3 regions of the Paenibacillus sp. NPDC057967 genome follow, and region 2 is predicted to be linked to each of the others. Evidence: riboswitches for the same ligand, from Rfam matches in the RefSeq annotation. Region 2 holds a riboswitch; each other region holds the start of a gene.

Region 1 (7,166 bases), on a different contig from region 2:
GGATTACGGTCAGCCTGGAAAGCGGAGAGCGGACGCGGATCGTGATTCGAGATGACGGGAAGGGCATCCGCGAGGAGGAACTGGAGCGTATCTTTGACCGCTACTACCGGGGGACCCATACGGGGGCAGCGCATCAAGGATCAGGTCTTGGCATGGCGATTGCTCGGGACATCGTTGAAGCGCATGGCGGTGACATCGCAGTATTGAGTGAGGTTGGCAAAGGATCAACGATTGTGATTGAGCTGGACGCTTTGACGGAGGAGAACTGATGCCTTGAAAGCAATGGCTGTATCAATCTGGAAATATGGAGTGAGGGACTCTACTCTCATTGTCTAAAATATACAGCTTCGTTATACTAATTCCATTGGGTAGAAATTGGATGAAGCAGAGGAGAGGCGAACATGTCGAAATCATCGGAGTATTCGGAGTCAGGGTACCCGATCTATCGCTACAGCGATAGACAGCGGGAATGGCAACCACCGGAATACGGGGAAGAAGAATGGGTGAGCAGAATTGAAGAACATGTGCAACGGCATATCGGGGAGATCGATTCCGTATTTCACGAAATCCTATCGGATGTTGTACATATTGACGTTCACATTATTCATCCGACTCCTGAGCGCAACTACTATACGTTGTTCACAACGGGCATGAGCTTTTTACCTATGAATACGCCAGAAGATGCGGAAGGCTATGAATTTGCGGAATTGATGATCTGCCTGCCTCCGGATTGGCGATTCTCGCAAGAGGATTTAGAAAATCCGAATTATTATTGGCCTATTCGATGGCTGAAGATGCTGGCTAGATTTCCTCATGACTACGAAACTTGGCTAGGCTGGGAACATACGATTCCTAACGGAGATCCGGCCGAACCGCTTTCACAGCAAACGAGCATGAACGGAATCATTTTGCTGCCTCCTCTTGAAGTAGACGAAGATTTTATTTCGCTAGATATGGAGGATGGACGGACCGTACACTTCTACGCTATCGTTCCACTGTACCCGGAAGAGATGGATCTTAAGCTAAAGCATGGCAGCGACCCGCTGCTGGATAAGTTCGAGGAATACAACGTTAACGAGATTCTAGATTTGAATCGGCGCAATACGTGCGTAGCTGATTAGAGGTTTTAGGAGGCAATTCAATATTCAATAGATAAGCTTGGATTCCTGAATCAGGAATCCAAGCTTTTTTTGTTTATTTCTTCAAATGGTAAGGCACGGTCGTAATGATAATGTCCTTGCGGTAGAGCAGATGCGTCCGGATCATAAAGCTGCTTTGGTTATGAAGAAGATTATGCCAGCCCTTCTTTGGAATGAACTGAGGAATGACTACCGTTACCTGGTAATTGGACTCATCCGCTTTGCGTTTCACCATGTCGATGAATTTACTGAGCGGCTGGATGATGCTCCGGTATGGGGAGTGCAGCGTGACCAGGCGAACCTCCGGTTTCCACTGACTCCATTTCTTCTCGAACTTTGTTTCTTCTTCCCGGTCGAACGGGATGTAGACGGCGATGATTTGCTCGGCGCCGAGAGACTGCGCATAATTTAACGACTGCTCCACGACATGGGTGATGCCGGATACCGGCACGATGATGACGTTGCCTTTGATCGGAACCGCCGGCTCACATGTGGCAAGACGCAGTTGATCGCCGACCGCTTCGTAATGCTTTTTGATGCGGTGGAACAAATAAACGATGAGCGGCAAAAACACAAGTACCGGCCATACCTGCGCCAATTTGGTGATGAAGAACATCATCGAAACCGTGAAGCTGATAAGAGCTCCCGCCGTGTTGATGGTCAGCTTTGTGATCCAGCCTGCCGGCTTCTCGCGTATCCACTTCACCATCATGCCCGATTGGGACAAAGTGAAGGGGATGAATACCCCAACAGCATAGAGCGGGATCAGATGCTCCGTCTTTCCTTGAAAAGCGATGATGAGCAGAATCGACAGCAATCCTAGAATTAAAATGCCGTTCGAATAGCCGAGCCGGTCGCCGCGAACGGTGAACATTCTTGGAATGAACTTATCTTTCGCCAGGTTGACGGCAAGCAGCGGGAATGCCGAGTATCCCGTATTGGCGGCAAGTATCAGAATGAGAGCAGTAGTCCCCTGGACGAAGAAGTACATAAAATGGCGTCCGAACGTTGTTTCGGCGATTTGCGAAACGACGGTGGCTTCATCAAGCGGCTTGATGCCGTACATGTACGCGAGCACCACGATCCCCGAAAACAACAGAGCGAGCAATATTCCCATAGCAGACAATGTTTTGGCGGCATTGTTAGGGGCAGGGCTCTTGAAGTTCGGAATTGCATTGGAAATCGCCTCGACCCCGGTAAGTGCTGAGCTTCCGGAAGCGAATGCCTTAAGCAGTAAGAATAAGGTGATCCCTGCTATAGGCGTGCCGATTGGCGTATGCAGCTCCGGAGCGACACCGCCGACTATGATGCGGTATAAGCCGGCTCCGATCAAGATCAATAGGGACAAAACAAACAAGTATACCGGATAAGCCAGAATAGACGCTGATTCTGTCACGCCTCTCAAATTCAGCAGAGTAAGCAGTAGTACGAATACGACGGCAATCGGAACCTTATATTCATGCAGCGAAGGGAAGGCGGACGTAATGGCATCGGTACCAGCCGATACGCTGACGGCTACCGTCAGAATATAATCAACAAGGAGTGATCCGCCTGCCACCAGACCGGGGTATACGCCGAGATTATTTTTAGAAACGACATAAGCCCCGCCACCATGCGGATAAGCGAATATGATTTGACGATACGACAAAATCAGGGCAGTCAGCAAGATTAACACGCCGATCCCGATGGGGATCGAATACCAGAATGCTGCGGCGCTAACCGTAATGAGAACCAATAAAATTTGCTCAGGTCCGTATGCGACGGATGAGAGAGCGTCCGAGGATAAAATCGCGAGCGCTTTTTTCTTGTTCAATTTTTGCTCGCCCAGTTCATTTGTCTTCAAAGGCTTGCCGATTAAAAAACGTTTAAAAGCTGCCATGTCGTCATCCACTCCATTTTATGAGGATTGCAGCTCAATTCCGAGTCAACGATAAACCTTAATCTCTTCATCGAATGGCAAAAAAACCGCAGGGAAGTAGGGACCTTCCCGCGGTTTCTAAAAAACGCGATGAGTTCCTCTTTCGAGACGCTTACGAGGTTAGCTGACGGATTCAGGTCTGAAAGTAACCTTACGCTGATTGAGACAATCAAGCGATTCACCCCTGGAATGGCAAGCCACTCCGATGGTTCCCCCGTTTCTGCATGCAGAATTAAGCGATCAAGGATTCATGTATTTGTGAGCTTACATTGATAAATCTTACTCCTCGATAAGCAGGCTGTAAACAAACAGGGGAGGAAGCTTGGCGTGAAATTGGGTAACATTCGTCTGAAAAAGCGCTTATTTCCACTTCGCTCTTGGCGGCGCGCATTTTATCTTCTTCAAGCTCGCGAAATCAAAAAATGATTAGATGCGGGGTCTCCGCTATCTCCCCTTTTTATAGGACTGCCATTGGCAGCCCAAGTTCGTCATGCACGGAATTTGCGGTCTCGTGATCCTCGAAAAAAACAATTCCCAAATGTTACTATTTATTGCTATAATTTATAAGAGTACAGCAAAAGGGTTTTTTCACAAGTTTTTACATTTAAATGTCGGTAGCCCTTGCGTCTCAGTAGTAAATTCCGAAAGGAGAATGCAAATGGCAAAAACATTTCATTTCCAACTGGTGGAGGGCTATAAGGGCCAAGAACTCACCACTTGGGTGGGCACGGAAAAGGTGGTAACGAAGGCGCATACCGTACATACCCTTCGCACTGCAGCTTCGGGCAACCGGGCGCTTTCGCTGCTCTCAGAAACGAGCCGCAGTCTGTTCACGCACTATGCTGAAATTCCAGAAGAGTTGTTTCCGCCCGATCATTTGACCCGTATTCGGGTCACATCGCCCGATCCCAACCCCGACATTTATCTGCCTGCGCTACATCACGTATCGATCCATATTCCCGAGAGGCATCGCAGAAAGTACTATGAGCGCAAAATGGCGCGGAACGGCATTTATCACCATCCTAAGCTGAGCGCACTGGGCCTAACCAAATTGGCCAATAGTTTAAGCAATAGAGAGCTCATTCAAGCCTGCGTCGATGCCGAGCTGCTGCAGTCGCCGATTGATACTGCGATCTCGATTCTGTTCTCCAATCCGGAGCTTGCTTCCAACCGGCCGCATACGGCCTCCATTGTGACCAACGATCATATTTACCCTTCCGAAATCGTTAATCCGCAGCAATATAACCGGGTTCGAAATCTGGCAATCATCCTCAGCAAACAAGGCGAAGCCAGCTCGACGGGCGGATGGGCGACTATTACCGATTCCGTTGATAAGGACGGCAATCCGCTTTATTTTGAGTTCGATTTGGCTGATCGCAAAGTAGGCGACCGCGTTTTAGAGTACAAATGGTCGGAAATGACAACAGATGCGGCCACAGCGCCGAACGGCGGAGCGATGCAGACGGCGAGCAACGATACCGCGCTGCAAAACCAGACGTGGAGCGTAAACCAGGGCAAGACGGCGAGCGAGCATCAGGACAACAGCGGCTCCAGCAGTGTCACCGTTCGCAGAACCTACGCTACCGGAGTGAAGGGCGTGGAGCCTGCCGCCCCTCAGTTCAAGTGGACGGTAAAGGAGCTGACGCCGAATCACGGGCTGGACGTAAATGCAGGCTCGCTGAAGTTCCATGCGGATGGCACGTTTTCTATCGATGTGAAAAATACGTATTTGCGGTCGGTAGGCGCGTTTGCGCAGTTTTTTAACGAGAAAGGCGAGCAAATCAAAAATCCGGAGGGTTGGGAAGAGAAGCTGCCGGAATTTATGAGAAGCTGGTTCGAGACGGATTACAAAAAATTTATTACGCCGGTCTCGGCGGTCAACTCGGTGATGGGCATACCGATGCCCACCGATCCCAAAACGTTGTCGTTCAAATTTCCAAGCGATGCGACGAGCCTTAAGCTGCAATTCGGCGGTCTGGGCACGTCTCAGTGGGATAAGGATATAGCTCTGGTCGGGTCCCTGATGACGGGCATTATGCAGTACGGCATCCCGACCATCTTCCTCGTAGCGGGAGCGGCGATTACAAGCTCCAAATGGTTTAACGAATTTGTCGATGATTGGGATAACATTATCGCCGTATTGGGCGTTGCTTTCCCAATCGTCGGCGGAGGGGTGGCGACGGCATCTGCGCTTGGTCATACGAAGTGGGCACTGTCCACCGTAGCCAATGCAGTTGCGGGCATGCTGGTGAAGAAGGGACTGGAGAAGCTCGCACTGAAAATAACGGGCGAAATTACAGCGGCTGCGCTTGCCACTAACATTCCGTTTGTCGGCTGGGCGCTTCGGGCTGCGAACATGGCGATTAATGTTGCGAGCATGGCTGTTACGACGGGCGAAATTATGTCCTCCCCATCGACGCTGTCGGCCACCGTGGCCCGTTCCATGGATCTGGAGTTTACGTTGAAGCCAGACCCGGAGCACGGCGAAGCAGGACATCCGGAGACGGCCGTCTGGCCAGCTGTGTCCCATCACTATCAAGTGACCGTCCAGTACCAGGGCGGAACGAACTTCGTGCTGAAGGGCAAAATGCCCGAGACGACGTCCAGCACGCCGCTTAAGCTGACGTTCGCAGATATACCGGTCGGAGGCAAGCTGCAAATTATGGCGGGCATCTACTCCGAGAGCGGCTGGCTGTGCGGCAAATACCAGGGCGAATGGCTGCCCGCTTTCCCGGACGACGGCTCAACCTCGTTGCGGCTTTCCGGCAGCATTACGGAAATTCTCGTCCCGCTCACGCAGGATACGCAGTACAAATATAAGGAAAAAATCGTCTACGACGCTCCGAGTCAAAAGCATATCTGGCATGCGGGTGATTTGCCGACGGCGACGGTAGCGAGTCTCGATTGCAGCAGCGGAGGCAACCGGTTGTGCAAGCCGGTCTGCATGACGCTGAACGGGCAGGCGTACCAGGTCGGCTATGTATGGAGCGCCAGCAGCCAAAATTATTTGGCGCAAAACTTGTCCGTGCTGGCCGATCCGCAGTCACGCTTCAAGCTGTCCGAGACGGCGTTTGCCGTCCAGCCGGCTATCGCTTACGACCAGTTCGGTGTCGAGCCGAAGGAAGGACAGGATCGCGAGGTCAGCCTGAACAACTTTATTGTCGATACGCGCAATAACCAGTTTCATTTGCGCCGTGTCGATCTGATGGACGGCAAGCCGGGCTTCGGCTTGAACGGTCCGAATCTGAAAAGCTGGGGCAAATTCAATTTGTCCAATCTCGACGGGGTTGTTGTACATCCGGAAGGTGCGGTAATCGCCGTCAGCTGGCGGGACAGCAAGATGGAAATATTGCAAATTCCCGAAGCGCCGTCGGACGACAACAAGGCGGAGGATGCGCAGATGGTATCGGGGCTCGGCGTGAGGCAAGGGCTGCTGAACGGACCGCGGGCGCTGGCGGTGACGCCGGACGGGCGCGTGCTCATTCTCGAAACCGTCAACCAGCGCATTCAGTCGTTCGATACAAAAGGCAACCCGGTGGCCAGCTTCCTGGGCGAGAAGCTGTTCACGCTGCCGGCTTCCGACTATGCCGCCGATTTGGATAAAGGCCAATTTTCCGCGGCGCTGCAGCAGCAGTTCCAAACGAACGGCTTGACGCATATTTTCGATTTGGCCGGATCGCTGGCCTCCGACTTGAACTCGGGCGTGTTGACCGATTATCTGATTGATGCTTTCGCCGATGAAGGAGTCTACCTCGCGTACGACAAAGAGCACATGAATGATCATAAGATCAGCGCTTTCGTGACGATTGTCGTGCAAGGCCAGCAGTGGAAAATTACCGACCCGACGCGCAGCGCCGTCTTCGACATCAAGAAAGCGGGCAATGTGCTAGGCGTCAACCATGCGCTGACAAACGTTGCGGTCGACGTACGTGCCGAGGGCAGTACTTGGGTCGTGGAAGACCGGACCGGCGCCAAGTCTTACTATATAGCCCAGGATGCGGCGAACGGCCGGCAGTTGAATGTGAACCGCTATTTGCCGCACATGAAGCTCTACAATCCGGATGGGCGGACGGATATTACGTACCTCGATGTCGCCGTAGAGGCGAAAG
Region 2 (7,166 bases):
AGCTTCTCCATCTCGCTCATGTCGGACAATGCAGCTACGAGACCTACTACGGCACCAAGTACACCGAGGGTAGGTGCGTATGTACCAGCTTGAGTGAAGATCAGGGCGCCTGCTTTATGGCGTTCTTCTGTTGCGGCAATATCCTCCAGCAGTACATCACGGACCAGATCCTGGTCGTTGCCGTCAATAATCATGCGCATACCGTTGCGCAGGAAGGAATCTTCGATTTCTTCGACACGGGCTTCAAGCGCCAGCAAGCCTTCACGGCGTGTAATGGAGGCCCATTCCATAAATTTGCTAATGAGCTCCTCTCGCGATGTCAGCTTCTGTTCGGAGAATACAATTTTGAACAGAGACCCAAGCTTCTTCAGCTCTTCCATCGGGAACGCAATCAAAACCGAGGCGACCGTACCGAGAATAATGATCATAAAGGCTGCGGGATTTAACAAAGATGTCAGACTTGCGCCCTTGATTACCATCCCGCCAAGCACAGCGATTAGACCTACCACGATACCAATAATAGTTGAGTTCTTCATCATACACCCCGTCCATGTTATCAATAGTTTATGGTATAAGCAGACATTAGCACGAAGCGTATGCCCGTCTCATATTCATTCGTTGTGCGAAAACGATATTGCTAGTAGAAATAGCTCAGCCGTTTACGCTTGTCTACTTCTATTTATATCGTCAAAAGGGTATTCTGAGATTATAGTAAACAAAAGTGTTCACTAAATTTAAGGAGCTGTTTGTCAAATGGGAGTTCGTCACGCGCGCGAATATGCAGATATATTGAAGGAATTGACAGTTGCTGTGGGTGAAATCGAAAATAGTTATTCGTTCTTCGAGATGGAGCCGGAGGAATGGGAGGCGCTGGCTGCGGAGGAACGTCAAGAGGTGTTAGAGGCCCTGGCCGACGATGTGTTTTTTGGCCTGGGTGAAGATCCCGTTATTGCCATCGGAGGCGGAGCGATTACGTATAATAGCAAACACCATGTTATTGAAGTGTCGCAAGGCGACAATGTGATTCAAATTATTAGGCTCATCTGATTCCAAGGTGAGATCACTACAAGGCCGGACACCTCCAGCTCAATGAGAGCAAATGGACGCCAGTGATTTGGATACGCATATGACACGGAGAAAAGCGCCTGTTTTCAGCCGATTACTGTACTGAATACGAGACGCATTCGTGGGGTATGAAGTCTTGGACGAAAGGTCGAGAGCGGCCCCTTCCGAAGTTTGGGGCCGTTCTTCGTATCCTGGATGAGGAGATCCGAATGAGCAGAGCTAGTCTTGCTCATCGGACAAACCGTCTGGATGGAATACCATGCAATGGCATTCAACTTCACCGCTTGGAGCGGGACGTAGATACGTATCTTCGATTCGGAAGCCGGCACGCTCGTATGCGCGGATAGCGCGTGTATTCCAACTCGCAACCTCCAGATCAATCTCGTGCTCCGGCCAGCGGCGGAGCGCTTCTCTGGCCAGAGTGTGGGCGAAGCGAGCGCCTAATCCTTTGCCAATTCGTTCAGGATGCAGTCCAAGGCCCAATCGGGTTACATGACCCATCGGGAAAAATTGCACGAAGCCGATAAGAGACTGCTGTTCGTCCATTACAACAGCATATTGGGAGGCACGGAGGACGGGATCGCCGAATTCGATTCCGTCCTTTTTCATGTTTTCCCATGCAGGCCAGTTGTAGCTGTCCCAAGGCGGCACATAGTGCCAATCGCATAGGGAGCGGGCGTGCTCCTCGGACATGGCTTGAATGGTCATTAACGACTGGTTTGGTTTATAATAGAAGGTGTTGTGGTTATCGTATATCATAAACTTGATTATAGCAGATGGCGTCGATCGGGCGTAAGGACAGGGAGTCGGTTAGAATGAAGAAGCTGCTGTGGATGGGCTGCCTCTCATATTTGGTTATTGGCATTGCGCATGTGGTCGGCGGAGCGTTGCTGGAGCAATTGATTGCCCATTACGGCATTACCTATAAAGACGGCGGGCAATGGATCATGAATCAATTCATCGGATTTCTGTTCGGTGTACTGCTGGCGCCGGCTCTGACCAGCCGGATCGGGAAGCGGGGGGCTGTTCTGATCGCCATGGCGCTGCTTACCTTAAGTGAGGCGGCATACAGCCTGCTGCTGCCATGGGGCTGGATGCTTGCCTTTGCCCCGATTGCCGGCATTGGCTTCGGGATGACGGAAGCGATTGTTGGGGCGACCATTATCGATCATATGAAGGGTAAGGCTTCGGCGATGAGCAGGCTGGAGACCTTCTTCGGCATTGGGGCGCTGCTCATTCCGATTACGGCGGCGTTCCTTATACAGCAGCATGTATGGCAGCTTTCCTTTCCGATTCTATCCGCGATGGCGGGCATTACCTTTGTGCTGTGGCTGACGATGTCGTTCGGCAGCTTGGATGACAGCTTAAGTCCGCCGCAGCGTTCTGTCCCTGGACAGGGGGAAGAGCGTCAGCAAGCGTCGGTATTAAAGAGGAATAAGAACCATGCTAGCTGGCTCGGATATGCGCCAAAGTCGATTCCTTTTCTCGCGCTGAGCGCGGCTTTTTTCATGATCTATGTAGGCATGGAGATGAGCTTTTCGAACTATTTGCCTTCGATTCTCATATCGCGGACAGGCATGTCCGATTCAACAGCTACGGCTGCGCTAAGCTTATTCTGGGGAACGATGGTGCTGGGAAGGCTGTTCGCGGGCATTATCGCGGACCGTATCGGCTATGCAAGCTATTTGTTCATCACGACTGCGGCTGCAGCTGTCGTATTTATCGGAATGATCGTCTTCCAGCAGCAAGGTCTGCTGCTTATCTTGATTGCCCTAAGCGGACTATGCTTCTCCGGTGTGTTCGGCATTGCGCTCGTGTATGCGAATGGCTTGCTGCCAGGCATGACGGAACGGACAACAAGCTTGCTGGTTGCACTTGGCGGAGTCGGAGGGGCTGTATTCCCTCGGGTGACAGGCTGGTTCATGGATCGCTATTCGACGGGAACGACGCTCTACTATCTCTCGGCTTTGGTGATTGCACTTATTGCCGTATTAATCGTGCTCATGATGGCAGGACGCAAGCAGTCGAATCGAATGAACGAAAAAGAGGTTGCCCCCTCCTAGGGGCAACCTCTTTATTCTAATCATTACTTCTCAGCAGCAACGATAAATTTCTCAAATTGCGACTCGTCCAGTACGCGTGCAGCCGTTACGTAGCGCGGCTTGTAGTAGGAAGAATCCAGCTTCTCGATAATTACGCCTTTGCTTGTGGAAGCGTGAGCGAAGTTACCGTCTCCAACGTAGATGCCTACATGGGAGATTCCGCCGTTGTTTTTACCGCTAGTGTCGAAGAACACCAGATCGCCTGGTTGAAGGTCGGTTTTTGCGACTTTCGTGCCGGCGCCTGCTTGATCGGACGATCTGCGCGGCAGATCGATGCCCATCTTGTTGAACACGTAGCTCGTAAATCCAGAGCAATCAAATCCTTTAGTTGTTGTTCCGCCGTAGGAATAACGTGTTCCGATCAATTCATCAATGATGCCGTCCATCTTGGATGCGCTGGCGAATGCGCTTCCAGCCTGGAAAGCGAGCATAAGAACAAGGCCCGCCAAGATGATGCTGACTTTCTTCTTCAACTTGGTGAAGCTCCTTCCGGTGCCGACGAGGTTAGCTGTGGGGTTCGGTTGAAGGTTCCCTATGATCTCTCAGGCGCCCGGCGTGCCGTGCGTCAAGATCAATTCACCCAAAGTGGTTCCCCCGTTTCCCGAGCGGGAATTAGGCAATTTTTGTTTAAACATCTTTAACCAATATAATAAATGGAAAGTGTAGATTCGTGTTGAAAATGAGTAGATTTTAATAATACAAATCGAGATATACACATTCGCTTATTGGGCATAGACAAATATATAGAGATAAACATCATTTCAGCCAAGCTATGACACCTAAACTTGAGTGTATTTTCAATGGAATTTGTGTATTATAAATAGAAAACTATTTAACGGGAAAGGTTGGTCGCGATGGAGAGCGCTGTGGATAATAAGACATCATCCTCGAACTTTATTAAAAATATCGTTGTAGAAGATTTGAAGAGCGGCCGCGTGCAGGAAGTCATTACTCGCTTCCCGCCTGAGCCGAACGGTTATTTGCATATCGGGCACGCCAAGTCGATCTGCCTGAATTTCGAGCTCGCCGACGAGTTCAAGGGCAAGACGAATCTGCGGTTCGACGACACGAATCCGGCGAAGGAAGACACGGAATATGTAGATGCAATTAAGGAAGATGTGCAATGGCTCGGATTCGAGTGGGATGAGCTGAGATTTGCTTCGGATTATTTCGAAGAATTGTATAATCGCGCCGTCCTTCTAATTAAAAAAGGAAAAGCGTACGTATGCGATCTGACAGCCGAACAAACTCGCGAGCTGAGAGGAACGCTGACGGAGCCTGGCAAGGACAGCCCGTACCGCAATCGCAGTGTCGAGGAGAACCTGGATTTGTTCGCGCGCATGCGCGCTGGCGAATTCAAGGAAGGCGAGCGCGTGCTGCGTGCGAAGATTGATATGGCGTCTGCGAATATTACGATGCGCGACCCTGTCCTGTACCGGATCTCCCATGCCCACCATCATCGCACGGGCAGCGAGTGGCATATTTATCCGATGTACGATTACGCGCATCCGCTGAGCGATGCAATTGAAGGTGTCTCGCATTCGATTTGTACGCTTGAATTCGAAGATCACCGGCCGCTATACGATTGGGCAATCGCGGAATGCGAGATGGAGTCGCAGCCGCGCCAATATGAGTTTGCCCGTCTGAATATAACGAATACCGTGATGAGCAAGCGTTATTTGAAGCAGCTCGTAGACGAAGGCGTCGTAGAGGGCTGGGATGATCCGCGCATGCCTACGATCAGCGGCATGCGCCGCAAAGGCTTTACGGCAGAAGCGATCCGTACGTTCTGCCGCGAGATCGGCATTGCGAAGAGCAACAGCGTTGTAGATGAGCGGAACCTGGAGCATTTTATCCGGGAGGATCTGAAGCTGAAGGCGCTTCGTACGATGGCGGTACTACGTCCGCTTAAGGTGGTCATTACGAATTATCCGGAGGGCCAGACGGAACTTCTGGATGCGGAGAATAATGCGGAGAACGAGGAGATGGGCGTTCGCCAAATCCCGTTCTCGCGTGAAATTTATATCGAGCGCGACGACTTTATGGAGAACCCGCCCAGCAAGTACTTCCGTTTGTTCCCTGGCAACGAAGTGCGCCTGAAGCATGCATACTTCATTACTTGCCAAGACGTAATCAAGGACGGGAACGGCGAGGTCGTGGAGCTGCATTGCACGTATGATCCGGAAACAAAGAGCGGCAGCGGCTTTAATGCACGCAAGGTGAAGGGGACGATTCACTGGGTGGAAGCTTCGCAAGCGATTCCTGCCGACTTCCGCTTGTTCGAACCGCTTATCCTGGACGAGTCCAATGAAGTGGATACCTCATTCCTGGAGCGGATTAATCCGAACTCCCTGCAAGTGGAGCAAGGCTTTGTAGAACCGAACATGAACGAGGCGAAGGGCGGCGACAAATTCCAGTTTTTCCGTCATGGCTACTTCAATGTCGATCCGAAGGATTCCACATCCCAGAAGTTGATTTTCAACCGTATCGTTTCATTGAAAAGCTCATTTGATCCTGCCAAGGCTTAGAGGAATTCGCTTCGGTTAGGCGGGCAGCCTGTCAAGCATTCCGCTTGGCAGGCTGTTGTTCGTTAAGAGGGGGTTCGAGAGATGCCAGATAAGCTCCGCAACAGTATCGTGCTGGCAGGCGGTCGAAGCAGCCGGATGGGGCAGGACAAGGCACTTCTAATCATAGAAGGAGAACCTCTGCTTAGGCGTTTGGTCCGCCAATTGTCGGAGATATCGGAACGCGTGATGATAGCATCTGGCTCCGAAGCACAGATGGATAGATATCGCGCTGTCCTACAGGACTTGCCGTTCGCGACGGATATTCAGTTCGCAGTAGATCGTTATCCCGGGGAGGGCCCTTTGGCAGGATTGCACGCAGGAATTTGCGAGATTCGGGAAGAAGGTTATGTCTTGGTGACGGCCTGTGATATGCCCGATATCTCCCCTTCCTTGCTCCAGAGGCTGCTTGATGGCAGAACGGGCGGTCCTGACGTGATCTATGCGCAGGGGCAACCGTTCCATGCCCTCTATCACACCAGCGTGACTGCTGTGTTGGAAGAAGCCCTGCAGCAGAGGAGCCTGCGGGTTATGGATTTCATTGGCAGGTTGAATAGTAGCGTTCTTCCGCCAGAGAGCGATTCAGCTAAGATTGCGACGGGGCTTTCCAATTTAAATACGCAAGAGGATTACCAAAATTATTTGAATAGAATGCGGAGAGATGGATCATGAGCACACCTACTTATGACATTCGCGATGCCAGGCTAGATGACTTGGAGCGGATTGTGGACATCTATAATTCAACGATAGCAAGCCGTACGGTAACGGCGGATCTGGAACCTGTAACATCCGAGAGCCGCCGGGCATGGTTCGATGCGCATTCGCCGGAGAAGCATCCGATCTGGGTCGTGCGGATGGAGGATGGGACTATTGGCGCGTGGATGAGCTTCCAATCCTTCTATGGCCGTCCTGCTTATCAGGCTACCGCGGAGATTAGCATCTATATCGCGGAGGAACAGCGTGCCAAGGGGCTGGGCTCCTTTCTCTTGGAGCAAGCGCTCGCGGAGTGCCCGAGACTTGGTCTAACCACGCTGCTCGGATTTGTCTTCGGCCATAATGAGCCAAGTTTGCGGTTGCTTCGCAAATACGGATTCCTGCAATATGGGCTCCTGCCTCGGGTGGCGACACTTGACGACGTTGAACGGGATCTCGTCATTATGGGACGACGAATAGACGCTGTGTAACGACCCGGGTGGCGAACGGAAGGGGTGATCGACGTAAAGCTCTATCAAAAGGCTTTCAGCAAGCATACCGGCTTTAATGTGGCGGTGACGCTACTTGCTGTCATCTACGCATTGATCATGCTGAACTTGTTGTTTTTACGTGACCGGTCCATGATGGACGGCTATGCGTACAATTTCGTACCGTTCGATACGATTCAACGTTATGTGGTGCATCGCGATCATTTTAATTTCGATACTTGGTTCAAAAACCT
Region 3 (7,166 bases), on a different contig from region 2:
AGTGTCTCCCGTATACAGCGCCGGGCGATCGAACGGTTGAAAACGCTCTTAGCGGATGAAGATGAGGAAGGTGGGAGTTAAGGCTGGCTGATGCTCTGCCGGCTGGAACACCTCCACAACTTGTACAGATAGAAGAGCCTGTGAGCCATGATAATGGTTTGCAGGCTTTTTCGTTGCGGCATACGTTGATGGCTGTTGATATCGTGCAGCGGGGAAGGATGAGGGGCAGAGAGTGGATTATTGGACGCGGCATAAGAAGAAGGAGCGCCCCGCGGGCGCTCCTTCTTCTATGGTAAGGTATATTATTGAGCGGGATCAGGTGTGCGTCCCTTGCTCTTGACCTCGGAATTGGTAGGCATCTTGTCCATTTCCTTGCCTAGCTTGACGATGTCGTCCTCTGTGGGCGCCATCGAATTGACATCAGCCTTAACGCCTTCTACAGCAGCCTGGGCGCTGTCCTTTGCTTGCTCGCTTACGCTAGTTACCATCTCTTTGGTATGCGTGCTTACGCTTGCTGCAAGCTCCTTGGCGCATTGTCCGATCGACTGGAGCTGATTTCCGATATCCGAGCGAAGCTGCTGGCCGGACTTCGGCGCGAACAACAGAGCTGTGATGGCTCCGACCGCTCCTCCTACCAATGCTCCGACTACAACTCCGCTTGTGGATGTGTTTTTGGACATAGTACATCTCTCCTTCGATTTCCATTGGGCCATACGAACCTGCATATCGCCTCTTATGGATTATTAACCCGATGCGGGGCATTCGAAACAAATAAAAAAGCCGTCTTGCACGCCGGATGCGCGAAGACAGCTTGTCCCTTGAGTTACTTGATGACGCCGCAGGCGATGCGAGCGCCGGAATTGCCAGAAGGGTCGGTTACGTAGTCGTCTGCTTTTTCGTGAATGATGAGCGACGTACCGCCTTCTTTGGTCAGAGAATTCGGCTTGCCTGGCAATAAGGTCGCGGTCTCGCTTTCCAGCATGGCGGTGACTGTGCCGTCTTCATTCACTTTAATATTCGGCAGATCGCCGGTATGGAAGCCTTTCGGGTTTTTGAAGCCATGCTGCTTATGATGCGGATTGAAGTGGTCGCCGGCTGTCTTGAAGTCCGGTGTATCACACTTGCCTTCGGCATGGAAGTGAATGCCGTGCACGCCTGGAGTCAAACCTTTGGCTTCCAGATGAATCAGTACTTTGCTGCCTTGCTGTTTCAAATGGGCGTTGCCGATCTCTTCACCCTTGCTGTTCACAATGGAAATCGACTGCTCTGCAGGAGCATTGTCTTCCTCCGCACTGGCGAGGGCCACCGTCTGGGAAAGCAGCAGCACCGAAAGGAGCATCATTATTTTTTTCATGGGTTCCTCCTGAAGTATGGACATGTAGATTTAACCGTTGCTGGAACGGCTTTATCTTTAGGATGTGCATAAATATGGAAAATATTCTATAGGTGATAAGTTTCCGCATTAAATAAGGATTTGGGGAAATTTAATTCCAAAAAAAACCTAATCAGGTATTACAATTTTGAAGGGACAGGTCGATACTAATAAAAGAACGGGATTAGGACTATATGACTATTAATCTGGGGGTGTTGCGATGCGTATCATGTCAAATTTACCAGCGCTTAATGCTTCCCGTACTTTATCTATGAATCAATATCGAATGTCTGTAGCCATGGAAAGGTTGTCATCCGGTTATCGGATTAATCGCGCAGCGGATGATCCGGCTGGTTTGTCGATCTCGGAGAGAATGCGCGCACAAATTCGAGGGCTGCAGCAAAGTGCAAGGAATATTCAGGATGGCATATCACTAATTCAGGTTGCAGAGGGTGCAATGCAGGAAATGCATGCCATGCTTCAGAGAATGAATGAGCTGGCCGTCCAGGCTTCGAATGGCACTTATAATGATAGCGACAGAAAAAGTATGCAAAAAGAATTTGATTTGCTTAGGACCGCTATAAATGATATTGCGAAGAATACACAATTTAACGGTAACCACTTATTAAATGGCGGCTTACCGATTCATATCAATACTTTAGGACAAAATGGGCATGGATTAGATCTGGAAAGACCTGAAGTAACAAGTTCAATGCTTGGCTTGACAGGTCTTGATATTTCCACACAAAACGGGGCATCCGATGCATTGTCTTCATTGAAAACCGCAATGAGCACTGTTTCGACGGAACGGGCAAAACTAGGCGCATCACAGAACCGTCTTGAACACACGTATAACTTTGTTATGAATTATGTGGAGAATTTGACTGCCGCGGAGTCGAGAATAAGAGATGCAGATATGGCGAAAGAAATGATGGAATTAGCTAGGGCACGTGTCTTAGAATCCGTTGGATTAGCGATATTGGCTCAAGCCAATTCGTTTCCGAAAAGTATTTTAAAGCTACTGGAGATATAGGAGTACGATAAAAATCCCACTGTTTTCGTGATACAACGAAAACAGTGGGATTTTTATTGCTGCTATATCCATGAATACTCTTATGTTGCAGTGGTCGGAGTAACTGGATTCGAACCAGCGACCTCACCCACCCCAAGGGTGCGCGCTACCAGGCTGCGCCATACCCCGGTATGTTCCTTCTCTATTTCTATGATATGAACCAGTCCACTATGTGTAAAGATATGGATGAATTATGGCGTCTCATACAGCACTTGGCCAGTCAGAGACAGGTCATAGCCGGAGATGGAGTGCAGTTCCTGCCGGAACTCATCTGAGCGCAACACAGCCAGTAGCTCGTGAAGCCATGGCTTGCTGCGGTCGTATTTCAGAATAACCAGATCGTATCGTTCTTGCGTGAGCGGGATAAAATCCACCTGTTCCACAATGGATGCGGCTCTGGCGGTTCCCACTCCTACATCGGCTTCACCCGATGCAACCTTGGAGGCGACGGAGATATGGCTGGTGTGGATGTTGTCATAGCCAGTAATGCTCCCAGGCGAGATTCCGTTCAGCCGCAGCTGCTCATCCAGCAGTACACGCGCCCCCGACCCCACCTCTCGATTGGCGAGCCTTAGTCCGGGGAGGTTAAGATCCCGCCATGCAGTAAGGCCGTAAGGGTTGCCCTTTGACACGTACAATCCGGCAGGACGGCTTAACAGATTGACGACGATGTACGGCATGCCAATGAGCAGGCGGCGGATATAAGGGATATTATATTCGCCGCTGTCACCGTCCAAGAGATGCGTACTGACGATGTCCGCCTCCCCTCTGTACATGCTGATCAAGCTGTCTAGGCTTCCGGTATGCGAGCGCAGCGGCCGTAGCCCGGGCATGCGGCGCTCCAGATGGCTGGCGAGCATATCAAGACTGATATCCTGTCCGGTGAGGACAGGCGCTGTGCCCGTCCGATGGGCAACGATTGGAGCAGCCGTCGGAGCCGTATATGCCTCTTGTCCGGCTGACTTTGCTTTGCTGCGCTGCTTGTAGGCTTCAAGGTCAGAAGCGTCGATGCGCATTTGCTTGCCGACCCGATAGGAGGGGAGCTCACCCTTTTTAATCAGATCATAGACGGTTAGCTTTGAAATTTTAAGCAGTTGGGCGATTTCTTCCGTCGTGTAGGAGAGATGCTGAGACATGTTCGATTGTCCTCCTGGTCCGTTTTCCAATTTTGATATAGCCATTGTAGCATATTGGAGCCGGGTGAACGGAGGGCAGGAATGATATTTACAGATCGGAATAGGGGTATGTATAATGCTATTTAGATATATTTGAATATAAATAGATATAACTAGTTATTGGAGCGAGGGAGAATGAACGGAATGAAGAGAAAAGCAATTGTAATTCTGATGGCGGTTGTAATGATGTTGGTAATGACTGCTTGCGGCAAAGACTCTAAGGAGACGAAAGCGGAATTGACGATATCCGCAGCGGCAAGCTTGACCGATGCGCTGAACGAGCTGAAAGCGGCTTATGAGAAGGAACATCCAGGCGTTACGCTGTTGTTCAATTACGGAGCTTCCGGCTCGCTGCAGCAGCAGATTGAGCAAGGTGCGCCAGCGGACTTGTTCTTGTCGGCTGCGGCCAAGAACATGGACGCATTGGTGGATAAGGGACTTATAGATGCGCAGGATCGAATCAACTTGTTATCCAACGAGCTTGTTCTGGTGACGCCGGAGGGCAAAGGGGACAGTGTCGGGAGCGTACAGGATTTGTTGTCTGCTTCGGTGAGCAAGCTCGCAATAGGCATTCCAGAGAGCGTGCCTGCCGGTGCGTATGCGAAGGAAGCGCTGACGAATGCCGGTATATGGGACCAGCTTCAAGAGAAGGCGGTTCAGGCCAAGGACGTGCGGCAAGTGCTTCAGTATGTAGAGACGGGCAACGTGGATGCGGGCTTTGTCTACCGCACGGACGCACTGTCATCGGAATCGAAGACGGACATCGCTTTTGCGGCCGATCCGGACAGCTACAAGCCGATTCTGTATCCGATCGGGATCATCAAGGCGACCAAGCATGAGAAGCAAGTACGCGAATTGTACGACTACCTGCAGACGGAAGAAGCGCTCAACCTGTTCGTGAAATACGGCTTCAGCCTGCCGAAGCAGCCTTAATGAGCTGGCAATCGTTCTGGCCGCCAGTCGTACTGTCATTGCAGGTGGCACTGATCTCCAGCATTGTCGCGGCCGTGGCGGGCATTGCCGCAGCATGGTGGATGTCGAGAAGGTCATTCCGAGGCAAAATCTTGCTGGAGACGGCTTTCATGCTGCCGCTGGTGCTGCCACCCACTGTGGTCGGCTTTCTGCTGCTCGTGCTGTGGGGACGGCAAGGGATTCTTGGCAAAGCGGCAGAGTGGGTCTTCTCCGCGCCGGTTCTCTTCTCGCCATGGGCGGCTGTTATCGCTTCGATCGTAGTGGCGTTCCCGCTGGTGTACCAGACGATGAAGGTAGCGCTCGATTCGGTGGACAAGAATCTGGAGGATGCCGCACGTTCGGCAGGCGCCGGCGAGTGGAAGGTATTCCGCTATGTTACGCTGCCGCTGACGATGCGCGCCGTAATGACTGCCTATATACTCGGCTTTGCGCGCAGCTTGGGCGAGTTCGGGGCAACACTGATGATTGCGGGCAACATTCCGGGCAAGACGCAGACCATTCCTACCGCGATCTATGTCGCGGTCGATTCCGGCAATATGCCGATGGCTTGGGCCTGGACGGCTGGCATGGTCGTGATCTCGTTTGCCCTGCTGCTGGCGACGGGCGGTCTTCGGAAAAATCCATAAAAGGGCTCGCCTGCAAGGCGGAAATCGTGTGCGGCTGTGATTGCACGAGTGTAGAAGAGCTTTTCTCCGAGAAGAGCCGATGAATGCGATAAATCAGATTGCAAGGTATGGAAAATCGGTGAAAGCAGCATTTACTGCTGCTTTACACTTTCAGAAGACAGGAGTAATATTCGGATTAAGCTTTACAGCAATCGCTGAGTTTCCCGCAAGAGGCGGGAAAACGGGGGAACCATTCGCCAAGTGAACAGTCCGGTGTGAGAGCCGGAAGTTCGGATGGCAAGGGGTGAATCGCTTGCAGCGCCAGATTGGGCGCCGGCCAAGCGTAGGGCGACTCTCACCGTCCGAATCCGACAGCTAACCTCGTAAGCGTAGATGGAGAGGAAGTGGCTTGTGATCGCATTGGCGACCACAGGGGACACGTGCCTCTGTGGTTTTTTGATGCGCAAATAGGATTATGACCAAGCAACACGCTGAGTTTCTGCACAGAGCAGAAAACGGGGGAACCATTCGATTTTGCGCCAAGCGTGAAATCCCGGGGTGAATCCGGACCTGGCAGGTCCGGTAGGGCGGCTCTCACGCCCGAATCCGACAGCTAACCTCGTAAGCGATTCGAGAGAGGCCAATTGCAGCTCTTCAGCATAAGCGAAGCTTGTTTCGCTATGCCTACAGAAGAAGCCGCGAGGGACCCCTCCTTCGCAGGCTTCTTTTTTTGCGCCCAATTGGCTGAAAGGGATAAAGGAGAATGAAGAGTGAACTCGTTCCATTCAAAGCTTACGCTGGTATATGCGCCGAATGAATACGGTCGGCAATTTGTGAAGCTGTTGCTATACAAGGGCTGGCCTGTAGCGGCTTTGGTCAGCAGCGGCAGGCAACGGCGAATCCATGAGGGATTCGGAATCAGCTGCTTTATCAAGCTCGATACGAAAGACCAGGATTGTTCGCTGAAGGGCGGACAGATTCATGATGTGTATTTATTCGATAACTCTGTGCCGCTGGTTTGCAGGTACTTAAAGCTATTCCGTCCGCTTGTATCGGGCAGAATCATCGTGGTGACCCAGAATAACAGCATTCCAGGGCTATATCGGCATTTGGGAGCGGATCAGCTGCTGCATGCGTCGCTGCAGCCGGAGGAGCTTGTATCGGAATTCGAAGAGAATCGATTGGAGAAGAACGGAGAGGAGGATGCATCGTGCTAGATGTGATCTTGGTTGCATTTTTGGTTGTGCTGGTGGCTTCCGTATGGGGCCTTGCCGCTTGGTCGGCGAAGGAAACGGATAGCGGGCGGAAGGATCAATAGTTTATCCATTATGGGTGATGAAATGAGGGACTGGAAGTGACGATTGCCGGGCTTCTTTCGATTGGCATTTTTCTATTAATCGTTGTGACGTTGGCAAAGCCAACAGGATTATATATCGCGCGTGCATTCGATTATTCGCCTACAACTCTCGACCGCGCTTTCGGCTGGCTGGAGAAGCCGATTATGGCGCTTAGCGGCATCCAAAAAACGAACCAGACCTGGAAGCAATATGGGTTATCGCTCGTGTTCGCCAACGCTTTTATGATTCTGGTCGTCTATATGATCTTCCGGCTGCAGCACTTGCTCCCTCTCAATCCGGGCAACATTGCAGCTATGGAGCCTACGTTGGCGTTCAATACGGCTATCAGCTTTATGACGAATACGAACCTGCAGCATTACAGCGGGGAGAGCGGCATGTCTTATTTGGCACAAATGCTTGCAATTGTCTTCTTGATGTTCACGGCACCGGCAACGACGCTTGCCGCAGCTATGGCGTTCATTCGAGGCTTGGCTGGCAAGCCGCTTGGCAATTTCTTTGTCGATATGATTCGTTCCATTACGCGCATTCTGCTGCCGATTGCTATCGTCACATCGCTTCTGTTCGTATCGCAGGGTGTGCCTCAGACGCTGGAGCCTTCTGTGACGGCTGCGA

What was found. A riboswitch is a leader RNA that binds a small molecule or an ion and turns the genes downstream of it on or off. The one in region 2 is predicted to bind cyclic di-AMP.
Region 1: linked by a shared signal. The riboswitch ahead of ACFVSO_RS25120 (APC family permease) and the one ahead of ACFVSO_RS23945 (C40 family peptidase) in region 2 are both predicted to bind cyclic di-AMP.
Region 3: linked by a shared signal. The riboswitch ahead of ACFVSO_RS05295 (hypothetical protein) and the one ahead of ACFVSO_RS23945 (C40 family peptidase) in region 2 are both predicted to bind cyclic di-AMP.

The regions. Positions count from the first base shown of each region.
Region 1 is NZ_JBHVQB010000011.1:108,042-115,207, reverse strand. Features, by position in the region: gene ACFVSO_RS25130 (sensor histidine kinase) at 1-269, shown strand, start outside; gene ACFVSO_RS25125 (suppressor of fused domain protein) at 402-1,121, shown strand; gene ACFVSO_RS25120 (APC family permease) at 1,195-3,018, opposite strand; cyclic di-AMP (ydaO/yuaA leader) riboswitch at 3,151-3,306, opposite strand; gene ACFVSO_RS25115 (hypothetical protein) at 3,716-7,166, shown strand, end outside.
Region 2 is NZ_JBHVQB010000010.1:32,265-39,430, forward strand. Features, by position in the region: gene motA (flagellar motor stator protein MotA) at 1-536, opposite strand, end outside; gene ACFVSO_RS23930 (hypothetical protein) at 754-1,047, shown strand; gene ACFVSO_RS23935 (GNAT family N-acetyltransferase) at 1,285-1,773, opposite strand; gene ACFVSO_RS23940 (MFS transporter) at 1,881-3,128, shown strand; gene ACFVSO_RS23945 (C40 family peptidase) at 3,152-3,640, opposite strand; cyclic di-AMP (ydaO/yuaA leader) riboswitch at 3,646-3,796, opposite strand; gene ACFVSO_RS23950 (glutamine--tRNA ligase/YqeY domain fusion protein) at 4,022-5,695, shown strand; gene mobA (molybdenum cofactor guanylyltransferase) at 5,777-6,403, shown strand; gene ACFVSO_RS23960 (GNAT family N-acetyltransferase) at 6,400-6,915, shown strand; gene ACFVSO_RS23965 (VanZ family protein) at 6,940-7,166, shown strand, end outside.
Region 3 is NZ_JBHVQB010000002.1:171,881-179,046, forward strand. Features, by position in the region: gene ACFVSO_RS05255 (sigma-70 family RNA polymerase sigma factor) at 1-81, shown strand, start outside; gene ACFVSO_RS05260 (YtxH domain-containing protein) at 303-680, opposite strand; gene ACFVSO_RS05265 (superoxide dismutase family protein) at 824-1,354, opposite strand; gene ACFVSO_RS05270 (flagellin) at 1,593-2,405, shown strand; tRNA gene ACFVSO_RS05275 (tRNA-Pro) at 2,497-2,573, opposite strand; gene ACFVSO_RS05280 (substrate-binding domain-containing protein) at 2,636-3,580, opposite strand; gene modA (molybdate ABC transporter substrate-binding protein) at 3,755-4,552, shown strand; gene modB (molybdate ABC transporter permease subunit) at 4,552-5,217, shown strand; cyclic di-AMP (ydaO/yuaA leader) riboswitch at 5,400-5,602, shown strand; cyclic di-AMP (ydaO/yuaA leader) riboswitch at 5,676-5,840, shown strand; gene ACFVSO_RS05295 (hypothetical protein) at 5,967-6,413, shown strand; gene ACFVSO_RS05300 (signal peptide protein) at 6,407-6,514, shown strand; gene kdpA (potassium-transporting ATPase subunit KdpA) at 6,557-7,166, shown strand, end outside.